Regions from separate parts of the Colwellia sp. SU-HH00943 genome, predicted to be linked through region 2. Evidence: predicted binding sites of a transcription regulator. Region 2 holds the regulator's gene; each other region holds the start of a gene.
What was found. The regulator sigma-54, encoded in region 2, starts transcription at its own class of promoters, with help from an activator protein. The targets are predictions, from matches to a motif close to GTTGGCACGNNNNTNGNNT.
Positions count from the first base shown of each region.

Region 1 (7,805 bases), on a different contig from region 2:
TTTAAACTCGAATTGAAGCTTTAACTTTTCACCTGCACCAGTTATTTCCACTTCATTTACTGGATAAGTTTCACCTTCATATTCAAAAGTTCCTACTATAACTGTATATTTTCCGTGATCAACTAAGGGGTTTATTCCTTTAGTTTTTATATCATTATCTCCACTTTCATCCGCAATACTTTGTGGAATGTAAAAGTATTCTTTGCCATTAGTAGCACTGGCAGATAACATAATTTCACTATTGGCTGATATTTTTAGCACTAGATTTTTAATTTCAAGTACGTCTCTTCCCATTGGGAATGAAAAAAGGGCGTTTTCAATGGGATATTTTGTTTCATCGTCAATTTCGTCATTCCAAAGCCAATAAGCATCGGCTTGCCAATAGCCAACAACGCGCTCTTGTATCGTTTGAGGGGTTAACTTTATATCTACGGTATTCTCACCTTGGATAATGTTGAGTGTTTGAGTGACTTTTTTATAGCCTTCTGCATTAACGGTTATTTGTTGCTGACCAATAGGTAAAGCGATACCAGCTTGATAGCTCGGTTTAATACCTAATAAGGTTATTTTAGCGTTTTCGGGAATTGTGTTAATGGTTAGTTGACCAACAGGTATGGGTTTTTTAATAAGATCAATATGGGTTGTTTGCCCGTTAACTTGGTTTACTAATACACTTTCAGTGATTGATTCATAGCCTTCTTTTTTGACATGGACCTGGTAAGTGCCATATTTAAGTTTGGTTGCTTGCCCTTGTTTTATATCACCAATGCCATCGATAGTAATTAAAGCATCACTAGGTGAGGTGGTTATCGTAAGTGGATGCATTGGCACCATTTTTACTTTGGGTGGCTCTTGGCTACTGGTAAACCAGCCTTGAGTAAAACCATAAATACTTGCTGCAATGATGACAGTTAAGGTTATTAAAAGGCTAATTAAGCCGGTTTTTGATTTTTTAATCGCAACTGATGTGTTGTTTGCATTACTGTGAGCATTGTTTGGCTCACGGTTTATTTTACGGGTACCATCATGATCTGGAGCAGGCTCAGGTTTTGTTTCAGGTGGTGTATCAAAGCTTGTTTTAGGCGAATCTTGTTGGCGGAGTAGTTGTTGAACAGCTACGACTGATTGAGGACGCTGTTTTGCTTTTAAGGTTAAACAAGCCTGTATAGTGTTGATAAGGGATTGACTGTAGTTGTTAGTTGGTAAAGGTTTAATAGGATCTGGTTCATCTTCATTTATTTCATGCTGACGATGACTACTGGTTTCAGGTTTTTCTCCCACAATAAGATGGTACATAACTGCACCAATAGCGTATAAATCAGTCCATGCACCTTGTCTACTTTTTGTGTTGTATTGCTCTGTAGGTGCATAGCCATCACTGACGATAGCACTCATGCTTTTAGATTTTTCACCTATACTTTGGCGCGCGGCACCAAAATCTATCAGCATAGGTTGGCCATTAGCTTTTAAATAAATGTTACCAGGCTTTATATCTCGATGTAGTAAGCCTGACTTGTGTACTTCTGCTAAACCATCAAGTAGAGGTTCTATTATTTCTCGAATTCGCCCTTCACTCATATTGCCATTGAAATGGATCTTTTTCAGGTGTTCATCGAGTGCTTCACCTTCAACATATTCCATTACTAAATAGGCTGTGCCATTAAGCTCGATAAAGGTATGTATTCTGACGATATTAGGGTGGCTAAATGTCGCTAAGGTTCTCGCTTCCTCTAAAAACTTTGTTAAACCATATTGATAATCTTCACTCACATTTGTGCGCGGCATAACTGTTTTGCTGTCTTGAGCACGCGCCGCTAAGTCGACGGGTAAAAACTCTTTAATAGCAACTAAACGATGTAAACGAGTATCTTCAGCTTTATAGGTGATACCAAACCCGCCTTCGCCAAGTACCTCTATTACTCTAAATTCAGCAATTTCATGCCCAGGAGGTAATTGATAATTTACTTCTTGCATTGATGTGCCTCTTTTATACGTTTTTTCGGAAATTTAAGTAGCTGATAACAAGAAGTCATGTGAAAGGAAAAACTGAAGCCTTTTACATCTTTGTATCAATTGAAAATAATATATTAACAGCGTTTTAAAATTGATAAAGCTAATTTATCAATGATTTATGTTTAGTTGTGGTTGGAGTAGTGAAGTGAAAAGCCGGATTTTTAAGACTTAAAACAAAAACGCACCAAAGTATTAGTTTGGTGCGTTTCAAAAATTAATATTTGTACTCAGGTTATTTTTTTCTTAGCTGTCTAAAGCCTAAGCCAGCTAATCCTAAAGCAAATATGGCGGTTGTTGTAGGCTCAGGAATAGGGGTAGAGTTGAGGGTAATAGTTGATTGCCTAAAGGTTGAATCCACATAGTCATCACCATCAAAAATGTAATCATTAAAGCTTTCAGACAAACCTATAGTCCATGCGCCTGCAATATTACTAGGACCATCTAATACATCGAAAGTACCAACATATGAATAGGTTCCCGATGAATTTGCCCAACCAAAATCTACACCAGTAAATAATTTACTAAAACCTGAATCGACATGCGTCAGTGATATTTCAGTTTCGCTACCCCATGATGCATTGAAGTGTTCGACATTAAGATCAAAAGAAATAGAGTCTAATGCACCAGTATCTGATTCGTTGTAGCTTATTTCATTTACTATGCCATTTGAGTCTTCACCAGTAATGTCAATTACCCCAGCGTGGGCTAAATTTGTATAACACCCTGCTGTTAGTAACAAGCTAGGTAATAAGGTTTTTAAAAACTTCTGTTTGATCATAATTGTACTTCCTAAGATGGGTTACATATCTTCTTTTAAACAAGCAATATTCAAGCCACACTTTAAAGGTCTTTGTTTTCAGCTAGTTACGTGTTATACCTTAATGTGAGTGTAAAAAAGTCAGACAACTAATATCTATATTTGTTGGGTTGTTATGTTTGATTTAATGATATCTGAATTGTTTGATTGTTTAATTGCCTCTTCGGCTTGCTTACTGCTTCTAATATGCCGAGAATCTTGCGTGTTAATATTGATTATTGGCTTTTTCTTATTGATTTTACACTCTACCCAATTTTGTTGTGCCATAGCCTCTAAAGCTTGAATACAAGCGCTAAATGTTAAACTCTGGCGAGCAGGCGGAATTTCTTTTGCTATTTTAGTTTTCAGTGCATTTAAAATAACAGAGATATCGGAAGTTTGTTTTAAAATTTGGATTATGGTTTGATAATAACCAACTTGGGGAAGTACATTTGTACCGCGCTTAATACAGGGAACTTGGATGATCCTGCCATTGACAAGGTTTCCTGCCATTGTTGATTTCGCACCTTTGGTGTTTAGCTTAAACTTGTTAAAACCAGAAATCTTCATTTGGGTTGAGCGATCATGTCGATCAAATTTAGTAAGTAACTGTCGCGTTGAGGTGATATCAAAAGAGCCAAATGTTGCTAAGCCTAATTGCTCTGTAGTAAAGCCCCCCTGACTTAGCCATTGCCATGCCTTTTCAGGGCTTAGTTGCAAGCCAGCTTCTTTTGCTATAGCAACACAGTTTTCTTTTAAGTCTGTAAAGCAACCATTGGCTGCATACCAATATTGAGCAAACTTGATATGTTGTTGAATATTATCCCGCGTTTTATCATTGTACCGCTCAGTAAGCCATTGTTTATCAAGTGAACCATGCTCTAACTCTAATATTGTGTAGGCGACTTCTTTTGCAGAACTATGAGCTAGACTCATTCCTGCGGCTAATATGGGGTCTGCAAATCCCGCGGCTTCGCCACAAATAAACCAATTATCGCCTGTTAACCTATCTGATAAATGAGACCAATCTTTTGTGATGCCAATATTGCCTTCTGGCTTAGCATTATCCAATAAACTGGCAATATCTTTTTGTTCTTTAATTGCTTCTAAGTAAAGAGATTTTGCCGACTTGCCTGTTTCTTTTAAATAGCTTGCTGGGCAAATTAATCCAATTGATGTGCGAGTCTCCCCTAATGGTATAAACCAAATCCAGCCATAAGGTAAACTTCTTACTTGAACTCGTGTTGCGCCTTGTCCTATTTCTAAGGCCCAATCTGCATTTTCCCAATAATCCCATACGGCAATATTACGTAATTCATTAGGTGCCCAACTTTCAATATCAAAAGTTCGTCTAAACAACCCTGAGACACCTGTCGCATCAACATAATATTTTGCTTTTACAATACTGTCGTCATTGAGCTGTACTCCAGTAATACTATCGCCATCGCGGAGTATGTTTTTTATGCGCGTATTTTCGTGTACCTCAGTACCTAATGATTCACTGTGACGTAATAAGATATTATCGTAGATAGCACGATCTACTTGGAATGCGGTATATTTACGTTGCCCTTCATAAGTTGATGGGCGTGGCTCATCTTGCCAATCTTCAACAGGATAAAAATCAAAATCCCATTTTTCATTGTCCTTCCCCCAAGTGTAGGACGCACCAATTTTTATAGGAAAATTTGCCGCTTCAACCTTTTCCCAAACGCCCATTTCATCCAATATGGGACTAATTGAGGGTAATTGACTTTCTCCTACGTGATCTCGAGGAAAGGTGTCTCTTTCAAATATTGTTACTGATAGTTCTGGTTTATATTTTTTTAATAATGAAGCAACAGTAGTTCCAGCAGGACCACCACCTATAATAATGACATCAAGCATTGAGTCTTCCATTAAATTTAAAGGTTATTTTAGCGCGTTTTCTATAGCTTACTATAGGATGATTGCCATTAATACCATAAATAAATTATATTATTTTTCAATTGCTTGTGAGTTTTTTGTTTGGTTTTAATCAAGTTTTTGGTGAAGAGTTTAGTTCTTGATTGGTGTTGCTATATTGTGGGTTAGAATTGCACAGGTAGAAGCTAGAAGGTTGTAGAACAATTAAAAAGAAATTATTCAGCTCACCCCTAAAACCAATCAGGATGACTAAGGAGTGAGCTTTATATTGGTTTACTAACTACTTTTTATAAGTCGCTACAACGTTTTCAACACGTTCATTTGCTTTTTGAGCATCTTCAGCAGCTTGCTCAGCAGCCATTTTAGCGGCTTTTACATCTTCTGTTATCTCTTTATGCTGAGACTGTAAGTCAGCAATATCAGTATTTAATGAATCTACTTTAGAAGATAACGAGTCTACTTTGTTAGTTAGGCTAGTAATGTTTCCTTCTAATTCATCTGTATTAGCACAAGCGGTTAATCCAAGCGCTAAAGTAATAATAAGTGATTTGTTGAGTAAGTTTTTATTTAACATAATGATATCCCTAGTGTTGTGGTTCACCGAGATTATGACACAGATAATGCACTTTTGACAAAGTTGTTACATATTTGTTAGTACTTTGGTTAAATTTCGTCTAAAGCGTTGCGTTTTGGTCATTTTATTTATTAACGTGTTCGACGAGTTCTTCCATTAATTTTCTTTTAATTTCAAGCTGTTGTTCAGGTTGTAAATCATACTTCAGTGCTAATACTTGATAATCGTCAGGTGCTAAACTAACTGTTAAGCGAGGTCGTTTAGGGCGTTTGTTGATGGGTAAGCCTAAAATGTCACGAATTTGATCTGATGGGCTTAACCCAGCTTCCAAAGCTTCTTTTCGAATAGATAACTGAATTTTTTCGTCCATATCAAAAGCTACTTGTACAGCTTTCATGGCTTTTACCGACGATTGCCACTTGTCAGGCATTTTTTTAGTCATAGTCTTCTCTCTATGGTCGAATGCTTAGCTTGCTGGGTACATATCAATAATGTCAGATGAGGGTCTAAATAACGTTAAAAACACTTCAGTATCGCCATCTTGCCATACTTCAACATCAATCCCTTTACTCTGATCTTGGTTATAAAGCTGATAAAGCTCAAAAGGTTCGCCACTGTCTTTACCTTCATAAGAGGATAAATTCTCGCTGCGGTGATCTTTTCGGTGGAAGTAGCCCACTTTAGCAAAGGTGCTTTGTTGGTACTCTTCATCACTCCACATGTTAGTGTGTGAGTTGTCTTGTTGGCGTGTTAAGAAAGCTTGGCCTGGTTCGTCGAAAACTTGTGAGAAGGCTTCTAGATCAAGCAAGGTTTCTATATCTTCATGCTCAAGTTTGATTGAAAATTTAAGCTCTGTGGTATCGTCAACTTCGAGTGATAAAAAGAGTATACGATCACTCGCCCCTTGAAGTGTCCATTCGATTTGATTGCTTTGTTCGAATTCATAGGTGTTTACAGCCGTTATTTGCAGCTGTTGATTTCTGAGATGTTCAGGTAATGCAAAACTATCAGTTAAGACAATAATATCACCTGCAAGTAACTCATTAACTTGAGTTAAGGTGCGCTGAGGTTGTTCAGTTTTGGAAAATATCTTTTTGAAAAAGCTCATTGTTGATACCGCTCTATAGTAAAAAGGTGACTAGCGCTTGCTAACCACCTTTAATAATATTTACTTTTGTTTTGCTTTAATTCTCTCTAATACTGAGTTGGCAGAGTTGTCTTGTGAGCCAATGCCAGCAGCTTTTAACTGAGCGGCTAGTGAAGAATCTGAATTTTCAGATTCTAATACTTCAGCAGCTTTCATTTTATCATCAAATTTTTGCTGCTTAGCTTTTATACGCTCTAGTGAATCTTTAGCGTTTAAAAGTTTAGAGTTACTTGATGAGAAGTTATCAGTAATTGCTGATGTTGCCTTTTGTACGCTTTCTGTGGTTTTTACCATAGATAATTGGCGTTTATGTTCAGCAACCTGTCGTTCGCTTTTCTTCACCAATTCTTTTAATCGGTCAGCATTGCCGGTATAGCTAGCAAGCGCATCTTGTTGGGTTGCTAGTTCACTTTCAAGGCTAGCAATTTTTTCTGCGACAGCTAAGGCGAGTGTTTCGTCACCTTTTTCTAATGCTTGTCCGGCATAACCTTCATGCTCAGTAATTTCGCGTTGTAAGCGATCAACTTCACGTTGTGCAGACATTTGCTCTGCCATTACACCTGTTAAATCACGTTTGGCTTTAGTTAAGTGATTTTCAGCATCGCGAATTTCTTGTTCAAAAATACGGGTGGCATTGGCGTCAATAATAGCTTCGCCTGCTTCAGAGGCACCGCCGCGAATTGCTGTCATAATTTTTTTAAATATACTCATTTTTTTCTCCTAATAAGGTGACATTGTGGCTAGTGTGTTGGCTTAAACTAGGTAGTCACTCATATCATCAATTACTTCAAGGGCATTGTTACTTAATACGGCTAATTCATGTTCAATATCACTAAAACTGGAGTTGATAGAGAGTGCACCAAAAATAACGTATTTATCGCCAATCTTTGAAAAAGATGATAGTGGCATTGGGATGTTCATCTCTAACATGCTTTCGTGCATAGCACTTATGCTGTCAGGTTTAACTTCATCGCTTCCCCAAAGGTAGCTAATACAAAGTATTTGATCTTCGGTTACCGAAACAAATACTGGTAGCTCTTCACGACCTAAAATAGTAATTTGCAGTACGTCAACTTCGCCTGATATTGGTTGGCAATCAAAGCTCATTCCTGTGTCTGAATTGTCAGCCAAGCTATTTAAGTGATCGGCTATAGTATGAATATTCATGTATTTCCTATCCTTTATTTCTAAACGAAAAGTATTTTAGATGACATATTATGTCTTCTAGGTTCAATTTAGCAGCTTGACATATTATGTCAAGCTTTTATTTGTTAGTTATTTTTACAAGGTTTATAGCTAGTTTAGCCCTTGTTGATCTTGCCAAGCTTTTTGATGGAGCTGATAGATAGTATGGCTGCCTAAAATATTTATGT
Region 1 is NZ_BAAJLW010000004.1:130,644-138,448, reverse strand. Features, by position in the region: gene AC27GZ_RS12255 (protein kinase domain-containing protein) at 1-1,974, opposite strand, end outside; gene AC27GZ_RS12250 (PEP-CTERM sorting domain-containing protein) at 2,246-2,791, opposite strand; gene AC27GZ_RS12245 (NAD(P)/FAD-dependent oxidoreductase) at 2,927-4,693, opposite strand; gene AC27GZ_RS12240 (Lpp/OprI family alanine-zipper lipoprotein) at 4,992-5,285, opposite strand; gene AC27GZ_RS12235 (hypothetical protein) at 5,410-5,727, opposite strand; gene AC27GZ_RS12230 (hypothetical protein) at 5,752-6,393, opposite strand; gene AC27GZ_RS12225 (PspA/IM30 family protein) at 6,454-7,143, opposite strand; gene AC27GZ_RS12220 (YjfI family protein) at 7,186-7,599, opposite strand; gene AC27GZ_RS12215 (polyamine aminopropyltransferase) at 7,729-7,805, opposite strand, start outside.
Region 1: a site for sigma-54 is predicted at 2,833-2,851, ahead of AC27GZ_RS12250 (PEP-CTERM sorting domain-containing protein). Genes of this name have one in related genera too.

Region 2 (7,805 bases):
CAGGATCAAGTGCAATAGCACGAGCAAGTGCAACTCGTCTAGCCATTCCCCCCGATAACTCACTGGGTTGTAGATCCTTCGCACCGCGAAGCCCTACCGCTTCGAGTTTCATTAACACTATTTTTTCAATAATAACTTCAGGTAAGTTACTGTGCTCACGAATGGGAAAGGCAATATTTTCGTAAACACTCATGTCGGTAAATAAAGCACCACTTTGAAACAGCATACTCATACGCTTTCGTGCTTCATATAATGCTTTTCGTGACAAGGTTGGAATATCTTGGCCTGAGAATAATATTTGTCCACTTTCAGGTTTTATTTGACCACCAATTAATCGCAACAAGGTAGTTTTACCAATACCGCTAGGCCCCATAATCGCAGTCACTTTTCCTTTAGGGATCGACAAACTTATATCATCATAAATAACACGCTCCCCTCGTTTAAAAGTTAGGTTATTTATCTCAATTATATTGTCAGAGGTTGCTGTTATTGCCATAGATTAACGTCAATGTTACTTCATTACTTTGTTTTAATAACTTTGTTTTGAAGAAAGTCACTTTCTTGAATGAAGGCAATTTTACCTGAGGCAACATTATTGTTCACTAAAAATTAACAAATTGCCTCATAAAAAAATGTCAGAAAATGTAAAATAAAATATAACAGCCCTTCATAGCTGCGGATAAAGCGCGAAAATAATACAAACCCTAACTATTTTGCCTCTAATTGAATTAATTACTTTTTTTTTAATCCACAACGGGCGACAATTTAACATCTTATACTTATTGATCAACGTTGTGCTCAAGTAAGTATTATTTTTGGAGTGTTGAATGTTAGAAAATGTAGTTATTTTATTAATCGCCTTTGGGACACTTGTATGGAGTGCAGACAAGTTTGTTTTTGGCGCATCCTCTCTAGCGAGAAACTTAGGCGTTTCTCCAATGATAATAGGCTTAACTATTGTTGCTATGGGCTCTTCCGCCCCTGAAATGATGGTTGCCGCAGCAGCGTCATTTCAAGGCAGTCCAGACACAGCTATAGGTAATGCTATTGGTTCAAACATAACCAATATTGCCCTTGTGTTAGGTGTGACAGTATTAATTAAACCGTTGGTCGTTTCCTCGACAACCATTAAACAAGAACTTCCTCTACTGTTAATATTGACCATATTAGCTTATTGGATGCTATCAGATGACTTTTTTAGTTTTCCTGAAGGTGTCGCCTTGATGATAAGTTTTTTTGGCTTCATTACCATTTTACTAATCAAAGCCTTAAAACAAAGAAAAAACAATACGCTAGACGATCCCATGATTATGGAAGCAGAGCAGGAACTCCCTGAAGCTACCAGCACAGTAAAGTCCATTTTTTGGCTTGTTGTAGGTATTACTATCTTAATATTCAGTGCTCATTTTCTTGTTGATTCAGCAATTTTTATTGCTAAAGCCTTTGGTATTAGTGACTTAGTTATTGGACTAACTATTATCGCTATAGGAACAAGTTTACCTGAGCTAGCAGCAAGTATAGCGAGTATACTAAAGAAAGAAGACGATCTGGCGATGGGTAATATTGTCGGCTCAAATATCTTTAATATTTTAGCAGTACTCCCTTTTGCTGGCATCATAGCGCCAGGGGCGATAAATCCTGATGCCTCTCTGCGCGATGCTCCCGTTATGATGGCTATAACAGCGCTACTATTTATTTTATGTTTTAGCCGTAAATCAGGCTACTTTAGACTTACTCGTGCAAAAGGTGCATTATTATTATTAAGCTTTATCGCTTATCAAATATTGCTTTTTTCTCAAACAACCATTAACTAACAAATACAGCCTTAAGTAGACTATGACGAATTTTAAACAACTGGCTAAGAACGTGATTAACATAGAGCAGCAAGCTATTGTTGAGCTGCTAGAGTATATTGATGACAGTTTTGAGTATGCCTGCCAATTGATGTTTTCATGCCAAGGTAGAGTCATTGTTATAGGTATGGGGAAATCAGGTCATGTTGGCGGTAAAATTGCGGCAACACTGGCCAGTACTGGTACACCAGCATTTTTTGTTCATCCCGGTGAAGCAAGTCATGGTGATTTAGGCATGATCACCAAAGATGACGTGGTACTTTCCATTTCTAATTCCGGTGAAACAACTGAAGTTCTTGCGATCATTCCTGTTATAAAACGTATCGGCGCTAAACTTATCACCATGACAGGCAATAAAGAGTCTACTCTAGCAAAACTTGCTGATACACACATCTGCATCAAGGTATCTACCGAAGCCTGCCCGCTTGGTTTAGCCCCAACTTCAAGTACAACAGCTACTTTAGTCATGGGAGATGCTATTGCTGTAGCACTACTCAATGCTCGTGGTTTTACTGCTGATGATTTTGCGCTATCACACCCAGGGGGAAGTCTAGGCAAACGTTTACTGCTTCGTTTAAGTGACATTATGCACCAAGGAGATCGCCTCCCTGTTGTGAGTGAAACAGCGCTCATCAAAGACGCCTTAGTAGAAATGTCACTTAAAGGGTTGGGAATGACTGCAGTAGTGAATGCAGACAACACCTTAATAGGCTTGTTTACCGACGGTGATTTACGCCGTATTCTTGATTTAAAAATCGATATACATCGCGATAATATCGCCACAGTAATGACAACATCTCCCACGGTTGCACAAGCAGATATGCTAGCAGCACAAGCACTAAATATTATGGAAGATAAGAAAATTAATGGCTTAATCATCATTGATGAACATCAGCAACCAATAGGTGCCATGAACATGCATGACTTACTCAGCTCAGGAGTACTTTAATGAATCAATTATCAAATTCACCTAATAACACGCTGTATGGGCAAGTGAGTGAGCAAATTCTAAAACGTGCAGAAAAAATAAAACTGTTAGTTTGTGATGTTGATGGTGTTTTTTCAGATGGCCGTATTTATTTAGGTAATGATGGCGAAGAATTAAAAGCATTTCACACTAAAGATGGTTTTGGTATTAAAGCACTCGGCAGCAGTGGTGTTGACGTTGCCATTATTACTGGAAGACGCTCAGCTATCGTTGCTAATCGCATGGCGGCATTAAATGTTAAGCACATAGTACAAGGGCAAGAAGATAAGTTACCTGCGCTGATTGAGCTTGCAAAACAACTCAATTTATCAGCAGATGAAATAGCTTATATAGGTGATGACATGCCTGATTTACCTTGCATCTTACACGTTGGTTTAGGTGTCGCTGTTCAAGATGCGCATCCCAACGTATTGACGCAAGCTGATTACCAAACGTTCACAACAGGAGGATTTGGCGCAGTCAGAGAAGTGTGTGATCTAATAATGCAATGTCAAGGTACACTTGATCAAGCAACAGGCGCCAGTATATGACACGTCTGCATACATTAGCTCTTTTGGTATTATTGCTAGGCGCTATGGCCTACGGTATTATTGAATGGCGTGGTTCACAAGTACTGCCAGGGGCAGATGTTGAACATGATTTAACACCTGACTTTATTGCCGAAGCACTGAAAAGTGATATTTATACTGATTCAGGGCAATTATCTCATGCCATTATTGCCGACAGAATGGAGCATTATGCCAAACTTGAAGTAACCCACTTTGAGTTACCTAGTTATACGTTATATCCAAAAAATAATGAAGCACCATGGCAACTTAGTGCAAAAGAAGCGACACTATACAAAAATAACAGAGTTATTTTAAATCACCGTGTTCATTTAAAAGCCACGGATGAAGAAAGTTTAATAGAAGAAATTCACTGTAAGTATCTAGAATTAGATTTAAAGACCAATATAATTAGTTCAGAGCAAACAGTTATGGTGCAAGGGAAAGACTTTACTATGTATGGTTCAGGCTTGATCATTGACCTTAACACTAAACAAATGACCTTAACTGAACATGTACGTACCATTTATAAGAAAACTGACAGCTAAAAAACAAAGAGCTAATTGCAATTAGCCCCATATAAATAACCTTGTGATAACTTTATGATAAAAAAGAATTTTGTAAAACCTTCAGTAACGAAAATTAAATCTATTGGTTTAGGTGTTTTACTCGCGACTAGCGTATTAACATTTACTAACGCTAGTTATGCGGCTAAAAAAGATCTCACACAAGAAATTACCATAAAATCAAAACGTCAAAGTGCAGACTTAAAAAACAAAATTGCCAGTTATTTGGAAGACGTAAGTATTCGCCAAGGCTCTATCGCAATAACAGCCGATATAGTGCAGGTTTTTAGCAAAACGAATGAAAAGACCAATGAAAAGCACGACACCTACCTAGCCAAAGGCAAACCAGCTCTTTTTCAACAACAATTAGAAGACGGCAGTTTAATTAGCTTACAGGCTGATGAAATAAAATATCAACCGGACATTTATCTGATAACCGTATCAGGCAATGCCAAAGTGAAACAGGCTGGTAGTATGGTTACTGGTGAAACAATCACCTATAACACCTTAAATGAAAAGCTTGAAGCTGAAAGTAGTCGTGATGAATCCGTCACCACTATTTTACAACCTGCACAAATTAAAGCTCAACAAGAAAAAAATAACGCCGCCAATAATGACAGTAAAAAAGACAGTGACAACAATGATTAATGCAACTGACAACACTGATATAGCTACCCTTAGCGCTCACGGTTTATCTAAGTCATATAAAGGTCGGCAAGTAGTAAAAAGTGTAAGCCTCAATGTGAATACCGGGCAAATTGTTGGTTTATTAGGCCCCAATGGCGCCGGCAAAACCACCTCGTTTTACATGATTGTTGGCTTAGTTCCTAATGATGACGGTAAAATTATTTTAAGTGATGAAGATGTCACACTTGCTCCTATGCATGAAAGAGCACGACGTGGTATAGGTTATTTACCTCAAGAAGCCTCAATTTTTAGAAAACTCACCGTCACTGAAAATATTATGGCTATTTTGCAAACTCGCAAAAACCTTGATGAAGGGAAAAAGCAAGAAAAGCTGGAACATTTACTCGAAGAATTTAATATATGTCATATCAAAGATAACCTTGGTATGAGCTTATCTGGTGGCGAAAGAAGACGTGTAGAAATAGCAAGAGCACTGGCTGCTGATCCTCAATTTATTTTACTGGATGAACCTTTTGCCGGTGTTGATCCTATATCGGTAGGTGACATTAAAAAGATTATCATTCATCTTAAAGAGCGAGGAATTGGTATCTTAATCACAGATCATAATGTCAGAGAAACCTTGGATGTTTGTGAGCATGCTTATATAGTAAGTCACGGTGAAATTATCGCTCAAGGTGATGCAAACCAAATACTTGCAAATCAAAAGGTCAGAGATGTATACCTCGGCGAACAATTCACGCTATAGTTACTAATATACAAAAAAAATTAAGCTATAATTTATAGTGAATGTATTACTAAAATAACAACAACAGGATAAGAACAGAACTAAATGCGTCCATCACTGCAGCTCCGAATAGGACAACAACTCACCATGACGCCGCAACTGCAACAAGCGATAAAGCTTCTGCAGTTATCGACGTTGGAACTTCAACAAGAAATTCAAGAAGTGCTTGAGAGTAATCCTTTGCTTGAAGTGAATGAAAATTCACCGAGTAATAGCAATGAAGAAAACGACAACAGTAATGAACAGTTAGAAGAAGCTTTTTCTGCTAGCACAAATAGCACAGAACAAACCAGCCCTGAAGGTAGTGAAGACACCAGTGCCACTATTGATGAAATAAGTACTACCGAAGCAATGGCTCAAAATGATATTCCTGAAGAGTTAAATATAGATACCACCTGGGAAGAGAGTTACAGTGCTGGAACCTCTAATACAGGTGCAATCTCAAGCCCTTCTGAAGATTACACCTATCAAGGTGAAACCACAGACTCTATTCAAGATCATTTACTCTGGCAAATGGAATTAACACCCTTTACGGATACTGACCGCGCAGTTGCTATTGCCATTATTGAAGCGGTAGATGATGCTGGCTATTTAACCGTTTCTTGCGAAGATATTTTAGAAAGTGTCGGTATTGAAGATTTAGAGCTTGACGAAGTGGAAGCGGTATTAAAGCGCATTAACGTCTTTGATCCAATCGGTGTTGCCGCTCGCTCCATTGCTGACTGCTTAATCATCCAGTTAAATCAATTTGATGAAGACACTCCTTATTTGAAAGAAAGTAAACACATCATTGAAGAGCATATAGACCTACTGGGTAACCGAGATTACCGTCAGCTTATGCGTAAAACTAAGCTTAAAGAAAATCAACTTCGCGAAGTAATGCGCTTAATTCAAACACTGAATCCACGCCCAGGTGATGCGGTAATAAAAGGGGATGAGCAGTACGTTATTCCTGATGTTTCCGTAGAAAAGAAAAATGGACGCTGGATTGTAGAATTAAACCCAGATACAGCGCCTAAATTATCTATTAACCAACAATATGCAGCCATGACTAAAACCACCAAGTCTTCTAGTGATGATGGTCAGTTCATTCGCTCAAACCTTCAAGAAGCAAAATGGTTTATAAAAAGTTTAGAATCGCGAAATGATACACTACTAAAAGTGTCAAATTGTATTGTTCAGCGCCAACAAGGCTTTCTTGAACATGGCGCCGAAGCCATGCGCCCAATGGTATTAAATGATATAGCTGAAGCAGTAGACATGCATGAATCAACCATTTCACGTGTAACAACACAAAAGTACATGCACACACCAAGAGGTATTTTTGAGCTAAAATATTTCTTTTCTAGTCATGTAAGTACTGAAAATGGTGGTGAATGCTCTTCAACAGCAATTCGTTCCTTGATTAAGAAGCTCATTTTAGCGGAAACACCTGCTAAACCGCTAAGTGATAGTAAAATGGCCGATTTATTGGCTGAGCAGGGCATTAATGTTGCAAGACGAACCATAGCTAAATACCGTGAATCATTAGCTATTCCGCCGTCAAATCAACGTAAGAGTTTATTGTAAATCTCATTTAAAAGGATCACGCATATGCAAATTAATCTTACTGGTCACCATGTAGAAATTACCACGTCTTTACGCGATTATGTCGACACAAAATTTGCCAAATTAGAGCGACATTTTGATCATATTAACAATGTTTACGTTGTACTAACGGTAGAAAAATTAGACCAAAAAGCTGAAGCAACGGTTCACCTAAATGGTAGCGAAGTGCATGCTTCAGCGGTGAATGAAGTGATGTATGCCTCTATTGATACCTTAGTAGATAAATTAGACCGCCAAATTCTTAAATACAAAGGCAAAATTGCCAGCCATTAACCCCATTCAAAGTACTATGACCCTACAAGACATTTTAACGCTGGACTGCACTGCCTGTGCAGTTCCAGCAAGTAGCAAAAAACGCATACTCGAAACTCTCTGCCAACTTGCCAGTAGTAAATTAGGTGAATCCGATACAGGTACGCTATTAGATAGCTTACTAAACCGAGAAAAAATGGGCAGTACAGGTATTGGTAATGGTATTGCGATACCTCATGGAAAATTGCAAAACTCAAATAAAGCAGTTGCTGTCATGCTAACCACTGAAAAAGCGATTGAGTTTGACGCAATAGATAATAAACCTGTCGATATTTTTATTTGTTTATTTGTACCTCAAGATTGCACTCAAGCACATTTAGAAACTTTACAAAGCATAGCTAAACTGTTTAGTGATCGAAAAGTAGCGAAACAAGCGCGTAAGTGTACTTCTAAACAAGCTTTATTTAATCTAGTTCAACAAGCACATTAAAAAGCAACGTATTTTACAACCGCATAATAATGTAAAGTACCTAAATAACAACTTATTTAACAAAGCATGCA
Region 2 is NZ_BAAJLW010000001.1:390,141-397,945, forward strand. Features, by position in the region: gene mlaF (phospholipid ABC transporter ATP-binding protein MlaF) at 1-496, opposite strand, end outside; gene AC27GZ_RS01650 (calcium/sodium antiporter) at 828-1,814, shown strand; gene AC27GZ_RS01655 (KpsF/GutQ family sugar-phosphate isomerase) at 1,837-2,802, shown strand; gene kdsC (3-deoxy-manno-octulosonate-8-phosphatase KdsC) at 2,802-3,371, shown strand; gene lptC (LPS export ABC transporter periplasmic protein LptC) at 3,368-3,934, shown strand; gene lptA (lipopolysaccharide transport periplasmic protein LptA) at 3,989-4,600, shown strand; gene lptB (LPS export ABC transporter ATP-binding protein) at 4,620-5,345, shown strand; gene AC27GZ_RS01680 (RNA polymerase factor sigma-54) at 5,430-6,953, shown strand; gene hpf (ribosome hibernation promoting factor) at 6,978-7,265, shown strand; gene ptsN (PTS IIA-like nitrogen regulatory protein PtsN) at 7,282-7,734, shown strand.

Region 3 (7,805 bases), on a different contig from region 2:
GCAAGATTGCTTGCATACCGCGATCATCAACATCAACTAAGTTTTCAAAGACAAACATTAAGTCTTGAATTTGCTGACTCATTTCTTCATCACTTTCACGAATTGAGTCCATTAACATACCTTCAACATTGGTATCTAGGTAGTTCATAATATCTGCTGCTGCTTTCAAGCCGCCCATTTTCGCAGCTTGTGCACCTGCTTGACCAGCAAATTGTTTCTCCATAATCTCGTTCAATTCTTGTAGTGCCGCTGGTTGTACTTCCTCAAGGTTAGCAATACGCATCATTAAGTCTAATCTAACTTTTTCAGTAAACTGACCAATAATTTCAGCAGATTGCTCTGGCTCTAAATAAGATAAAACGATGGTTTGAATTTGAGGATGCTCATTTCGAATAATATTAGCTACCTGTTTAGAGTCCATCCATTTCAGAGAATCTAAACCTTTAGCACCGCCACCCATTACAATTTGATCAATTAAGTTGCCGGCTTTATCTTCACCTAAAGCTGCCGTTAAGGCTTTTCGAACAAACTCTTCACTTTGGAAACCTATGGTTGAGAAGTTTTGGATTTCGTGAATAAATTGTTTATGAACCGCTGTGATTTTTTCTTGGGTAAAATCTTCCATCGCCGCCATAACAGTACCCACTTGCTGTACTTGTTTTGGCTCAAGATGTTTTAAAATTTGCGCGGCATCTTCTTCAGATAAGCTTAATAATAAAATACCTGCTTTTTCCGCACCTTCAAGTTTATCTACATCAAACCCTGCTGGTGCTGCGGTTAGTTCACCGACTTCTTGACTTTCATCACTCATCTTCGTTCAACCAACTTTTCACTACTTGCGACGATAATTCAGGTTCATTAGCAACTAAGGCACGAACCGCTTTTAATATGTCTTCATCTCGATGAAGATCAGGTAGCTGTAAACTACCATCTGGTGCAAAACCAACGTTACCTGCATCAAAATCAGAGGTAAGCATATCCATGGTTTCATCACCCAAATCAATATGGCTATCTAGTGACTTATCACCATAATCTTCTGGTGTACTATCTGGGTAAATCAAGCGTTTCAACATTGGACGAACAACAGCCAATATAAGCACGATAATAACCAAAGCACCCATCACTAATTTTAGCACCTTCATAAACCAAGGTTGTTCCCAAATAGGTACTTCTTCGACAGCACCAAAATCAGAACGGCTAAACGGAATAGTGATCACTTCCAAAATATCACCACGCTGTAAATCAAAACCGATACTGCCTTGTAATAAGCGACGAATCGCGGCAATTTCTGCAACACTTCTAGGCTCTTTCGCCACAGATGCTGCAGTACCTTCACCACCTTCGCTATCAGTTGTTGGCGAAGGTGCACTACTGTTAACATAATCTAGGGCGACTGATACACTAACTTTTCGAATAATACCCGTTTGCTGTTTAGTATGGCTAATAGCTTCATCTAACTCATAGTTTTTAGTAGATTCACTATGTTTATCACTCGGGATAGCTTTGTTTTGCCCTCCCGTAGCATTTTCAGGAATTGTTGATTCAAGCGGCGGCTGATTAGTTAATGCGCCAGGTATGCCACCTAATGCGCCACCAATTGAGTTACGTTCAACTTTCATTTCACTGCGAAGTGCTGGCAGGTCTGAATTATAACGACGCTCTGTTTCTTCTGTGCTAGTGAAATCCATAGTGACATCAACTTGGGCTGTATAGTTACCTAAGCCCACCACGGGGATCAAAATACTGTCAATTTTATCTCTATATTCTTGTTCGCGCTTTTGCTCAATTTCAAATTCACCGCGTGAACGAGAAGATATTGAGTCTTGAGAGCCAGAGTTAAGTAAACGACCATTTTGATCGGTAACTGTTACTCTATTCGGGCTTAAGCCTTGTACTGCTGAAGCAACAATATCTACTACTGCATCAACCTCTTCAGCCGATAACAAACGACCACGCTGCATGGTTAAAACTACCGTTGCAGAAGGATTCTTTTCACGGCGGGCAAAAATATTTTCTTTTGGAATAGCTAAAAGTACTTTTGCTTGTGAAATACTTTGCAGTTGCTCAATAGTTTTGCCTAAACGCTGTTCTCGACCATATTTGAGTCTTTCTCGTTCCATACGTTGACTGACACCAAAACCCATGTCTTTCATCAATACGTCTTCACCTTGTGAAGGCTCCTTCGTTAAGCCTTCACGAGCAAGTAATAGTTTTACATTTTGATATTCTTCAGCAGGTACAGAAATGGTGTTATTTTCTTGGCGATACTCAACGTGGTTGGCATCAAGAAAATCCATGGTTTTTATCAGTTGTTCGGTAGGTAATTTTGATAAAAAGCGGTATTCAGGTTCATTCGCTAAAATAATAACAAAAACCGCAATCGCTAAACAAATAGACAAAGCAACCACTAAAGTAATTTGACGTAAAATGTCAACATTCCCTAGGGTTGCAGAGAAGCCTGATTTTTGCTCTTGCATGGCACCGTTATCACCACTATCACTGGCAATAATGTCTGTTCCACCATCAGTTGCTACCATTGTATTTGTGTCAGCCACTTAACTTCTCCGATTACTACTGAATTTACTTTTTTATTAGCTTTTTTCTTAGCTTTAGTACGATTATTTATTGAAAATAATGCGCCTAGTGCTTTCTTTTTAACGCGCAAAACCCATGTGTAAACCAGAAAACTAGACTGGCATACTCATGATTTCTTTATACGCTTCAACGAATTTATTTCTCACTTGCACTGTTGCATCTAAGGCAATGCCTGACTTACTTGAAGCTACCATCACTTCTGCTAAGGTGACGCTGCGATCACCCATTTCAAAGGCGGTTTTTTTGGCGCCAGTATCTTGTTGTAATTCATTCACTGTTTTTAATGCATCGGTAAGTAATTCACCAAAATTACTGCTTGACTGGTTTACTTGTTTGCTTGCATTTACGGCTTGTAAGTCGCCACCAACAGCAGGCAAGTTACCGTTGCTTGCTTGCATTGACATACTTTGCATTTGGGCAAATAAAGAATTAGTTTTGATATCCATAATGAGCTCGCTTGTGTCAATTTTTTGCTGATAAAAGCTGTAAATTATCTGTTAGTAGAGATGTTGCAAGCATGGTGCCAAAAACACAGCCTATAACTGGCGTGGCTTAGGGGATGATTAAGAAAAAGCCAATACGAATAAAAAAGCCACAAATATCTTAGTATTTATGGCTTTTAGAAGTGTTTAAAAAATAGCTATGCTGGAATTTGAATGCCAGAGTCACGCATACGGGCAATTTTATAGCGCAAGGTTCTCGGGCTGATACCTAATCGCTCAGCCACTTCTTTTCGACTACCGTGACAGGCTTGCAAAGTATCAAGAATAATTTGATGTTCTTGCAATTTAAGTTCGCTGCCTAATTTATCTTCTGTTGGTGCTTGTTGCTCTACTTGGCTCACCTTGGCAGTTTCAAAGTTTTCAATCAATAAGTCTTGAGCATCAATGATCTGATTGCTGTGTAAAATCAGCGCCCGTTGAATAACATTATCTAACTCACGTACATTTCCCGGCCAATGGTATGCATTTAATTTACTACGTGCTGCAGGGCTAAATTCAGCTACTTGCTCGCCACTTTTTTGACAGTAGTTTTCAACTAAGTGTTGCGCTAAAGGCAAGATATCATCAACACGCTCAGCAAGCGGTAACCAAGTTAGTGGGAATACATTTAGACGATAGTATAAATCTTCTCTAAAGTCCCCTTTCGCTACCGCCTCTTTTAGATCTCGGTTACTGGTTGCAATAACACGCACATCTAAATTTATAGTTTTTCTGCCACCTAAACGTTCTACTTCACGCTCTTGCAATACCCGAAGAATTTTAGCTTGTAGGCCTAAATCCATTTCAGTAATTTCATCAAGCAAAATAGTACCGCCTTGAGCTTGTTCGAATTTACCTGGACAGGCTTGAATAGCGCCCGTAAAAGCGCCTTTTTCATAACCGAATAAGGTAGCTTCAAGCATATTTTCAGGAATAGCAGCACAGTTAATCGCAACAAAAGGTTCTTTCGCTCGCGGTGAGTTATTATGGACATACTGTGATAAGACTTCTTTACCTGAGCCACTTGGCCCAAGTACCATCACTGACGCTTCCGTAGTCGCAACTTTACGGGCAAGATTAAGTAACTCAATACTGCGCTTATCAGCAACTATGGGCGTATTGCTATTTACCGATGAAGGTGGAATATACTGGCTAACCATATTTAACAATACTTCTGGCGCAAAAGGCTTAGCAATATAATTACAAGCACCGTCTTTCATAGCTTGTACAGCATCATTAATAGTACCGAAAGCAGTCATCAACAGTACTGGCATATTGGGTAATTGATTTTTAATGCTCTTTAATAGCGATAAACCTGACATGCCGCCCATTTGAACATCACTTACTACTAAATCAATTTTATGATTTTTAAGTAGTAACAAAGCTGTCTCGGCAGATTCTGCTTCCACACATTGGTAATTAGCTAAGCTTAAGGTATCAATTAATGCTTCACGTAAACCAGCATCATCTTCAACCACTAAAATTTTATGGTGACTCATTTGGATACTCCTCGCTTAGTTTTGGCTAGCAATGGTAGTTTCAAGCAAAAGTGTGCCCCTTGCCCTGTTCCGCTCAAGTAACTCACTTGACCTTGGTGTGCTTCTACTACCGATTTGACTACCGCAAGCCCAAGGCCTGTGCCTTTTGAACTTGAGGTATAAAAAGGCTCGAAAATTTTGTCGATTATGGCTGAATCAATGCCTGGACCATTGTCTTTAACACTGACAAAAATAGCGTCTTTTTCTGAGTAAACTTGAATGTTAATAACTGCAGGCTCTGATTCACCTGAAGCTGCTTGCAAAGAATTATGAATAAGGTTTTGTATAGCACCAGACAAAGCGTTCTTGTTGGCTAATATTTGACTATGTTCATCATTTAATTTCACATTAACAACAGCTTTTGCTTTGGTGACTAATGCTTCCATAGCCTGTACAGAGTCATTAATTAATTCATCCACTAACAGTGGCGCCACCACCTGCTCATTTCCACTTTTAGAGAACAGCAACATATCATTCACTTGCTGTTCTAAGTCGTGCAAACGTGCAGTGAGCTTTTCTTGGAACGTTGCTCGAGCGCTATCAGATAATTTTCTGTTTGATAAATTAGCGCTATATAACATGGCAGAAGATAATGGCGTGCGAATTTGATGCGCTAAGGTTGAAACCATTTTACCCAGCGACGATAAACGCTGCATTTGACCTACTTTATCTTGTAGCAAACGCGTTTCGGTTAAGTCGGTGATCATAATAAGTTGTCCCGGTTGATCACCTAAACTGGCTATTTCTAACTTAACACGGCGGCCATCTTTGAGTGAAACCTCGTGCCAGTCATCGGCTCTAGGCTTGAAGGAGCGAGCGATCACATTAAACCATAACTGCCCTAAAATAGGCTCTTCAAGTAAGTTTCTAGCTACTTTGTTAATTTTTACCACAACGCCATCACCGTCTAGCATCACTAAACCTGTTGGCATCATTTCGATCAGTTGATCTGCCATTTGTGCTTGTTTCAATGGCTTAGAAGGCACGGGAACAGAAGGCGTGGTTAACTTATGAGTGCTTTGCTTTAACTGAGCAAGCTCATTGCGTAATGCTGATAATTCACCAGGAAAAGCTTCTTGTGCTAATAAGCCTCCTTTAGAATCAAAGGCAACATTGGCTGGGTTAAAGGTATGGTTGGCATCGAAATGCTCTGCTAGTGCCATAAACAAAGTCCAAATAAATATTTATTTACTTTGTATAAAGCATTTTACGTACCATTATTTTTATCTATACTTTTCAGTATATTACAACAAAACAATGGTTAATAATGGCGTCAAACTATTGGCTTTTGCAAATCATACTTTCGCATTTTCTCAACTAAAGTTGTTCTGCGCATCCCTAAAGTTTCCGCGGCTCTAGCAACAACATAGTCATGCTTAATCAGTGATTGTGATATTAACGAGACTTCTAATTCTGCTAAGTATTCTTTTAAATTTAAACCATCATCAGGCAGTAAACCGGTATTTTCAGCGCTAACTGCTTCACTACTAGCTTCAGTTTCGTCGTCTTCATCATCATAATCAAAACCCGCAAATAGCTCATTAATCGCATCTTGCTCTTGCAACTCTTCAGGGTATTCTGGGGTGTATTCTTCTGCTTCAATATGTTGATATTTATGAGGTAGTTCGGCTACATCAACAATTTGTTCGCCGTACATAATTAACATACGCTCAATGAGGTTTGATAATTCACGTACGTTGCCTGCCCAAGGGTGCTCCATCAATGACTGTATGGCTCTGTCAGTAAAACGTACTGTTTTTCCTTGCTCGTGTTCAAAGCGGCTAAGTAACTCTTTTAGCAGTAACGGAATATCTTCTTTTCTATCTCGAAGCGCTGGAGTTTCAATAGGAAAAACGTTTAGGCGATAAAATAAATCTTCACGAAAATCGCCTGATTTAATCATATCTTCTAAGTTTTGATGAGTGGCAGCGACAATTCGAACATCGGCTTTAATACTTTTTGTGCCACCAACACGTTCAAAAGTGCGCTCTTGAAGAACACGCAAGAGTTTGACTTGCATTGGTTGTGGCATATCACCTATTTCATCAAGAAAAAGTGTTCCACCTTCGGCTAACTCAAAACGGCCTTTACGTGCAGAAATGGCACCTGTAAAAGCACCTTTTTCATGACCAAATAGCTCACTCTCTAATAGCTCACCCGGAATTGCACCACAGTTAACAGGTACAAAAGTTTCATTGCTGCGTTCAGATAAATTATGAATATTACGCGCTACAACTTCTTTACCTGTACCTGACTCACCTAAAACCAATACACTTGCCGGCGTTTTAGCAACCTGCTCAATTAAAAATCGAACCTCATTCATTGGTTTACTTGTACCCACTAAAGAGCGAAATAAAGGACTAGCACCAAGCTTGCCGCCAGAGCGAGGTAATTTATTGTGATACTGATGACAATGATGCACAAGCTCAGTTAGTTGCGCATAATTAAGTGGCGTTGATAAATTACCAATCACGTTTACACAGCCATTGATGCTATTTTCATCGAGAACATCATGTAATAAAAAAGGTGTTTTAGGATTATGCTTTACAATGTCAGCAGTTGAGGAAGAAATATCCCCCGCCAAAATAACGGTTAAGATATGGTCATGGTTTTTAAATGCTGTTGTAATTTCATCCTGACCACATTGTACAAAATGCTCGCCCACAAAAGACAACACTGTTGCTAGTTGATGTGCTCTTGCACTGTCATTATCAACAATCAAAATTTGCTTGTGACCATGAAGATGAGACAGTGGTGATTCAGACGCTGTTTGTGGCATAAATAAGTATTACTTGATGACTAACCTTAATAACAATTTTAGCTACTCACAATAATTAAGCAACAAAAAATTGACGGTTTAAAGTAAATAAAGGCCAGTTTTTTGACTGCTAAAAATAAAAGTAATAAATTCTAAACAAAGCGCTGTAAAAACCAACAAAATCAATTAATTTAGTGCTATGGGCATATAATTTGCTATATTAATATCATCTTGATTAACACCCTTAAGTTTGAGAAACGATTATGACAACAATGTTTGATGACAAGAGTATTTTAATTACTGGCGGTACCGGCTCTTTTGGTAAGAAGTATGTTGAAACACTATTAAAAAATCATCGACCTAGAAAAATCATTATTTTTTCACGTGATGAACTTAAACAGTTTGAAATGCAGCAAGTATTCAACCAATCTT
Region 3 is NZ_BAAJLW010000005.1:147,901-155,705, reverse strand. Features, by position in the region: gene fliG (flagellar motor switch protein FliG) at 1-811, opposite strand, end outside; gene fliF (flagellar basal-body MS-ring/collar protein FliF) at 804-2,537, opposite strand; gene fliE (flagellar hook-basal body complex protein FliE) at 2,688-3,041, opposite strand; gene AC27GZ_RS14650 (sigma-54-dependent transcriptional regulator) at 3,236-4,576, opposite strand; gene AC27GZ_RS14645 (sensor histidine kinase) at 4,573-5,778, opposite strand; gene AC27GZ_RS14640 (sigma-54 dependent transcriptional regulator) at 5,889-7,394, opposite strand; gene pseB (UDP-N-acetylglucosamine 4,6-dehydratase (inverting)) at 7,646-7,805, shown strand, end outside.
Region 3: a site for sigma-54 is predicted at 3,105-3,123, ahead of fliE (flagellar hook-basal body complex protein FliE). Genes of this name have one in related genera too.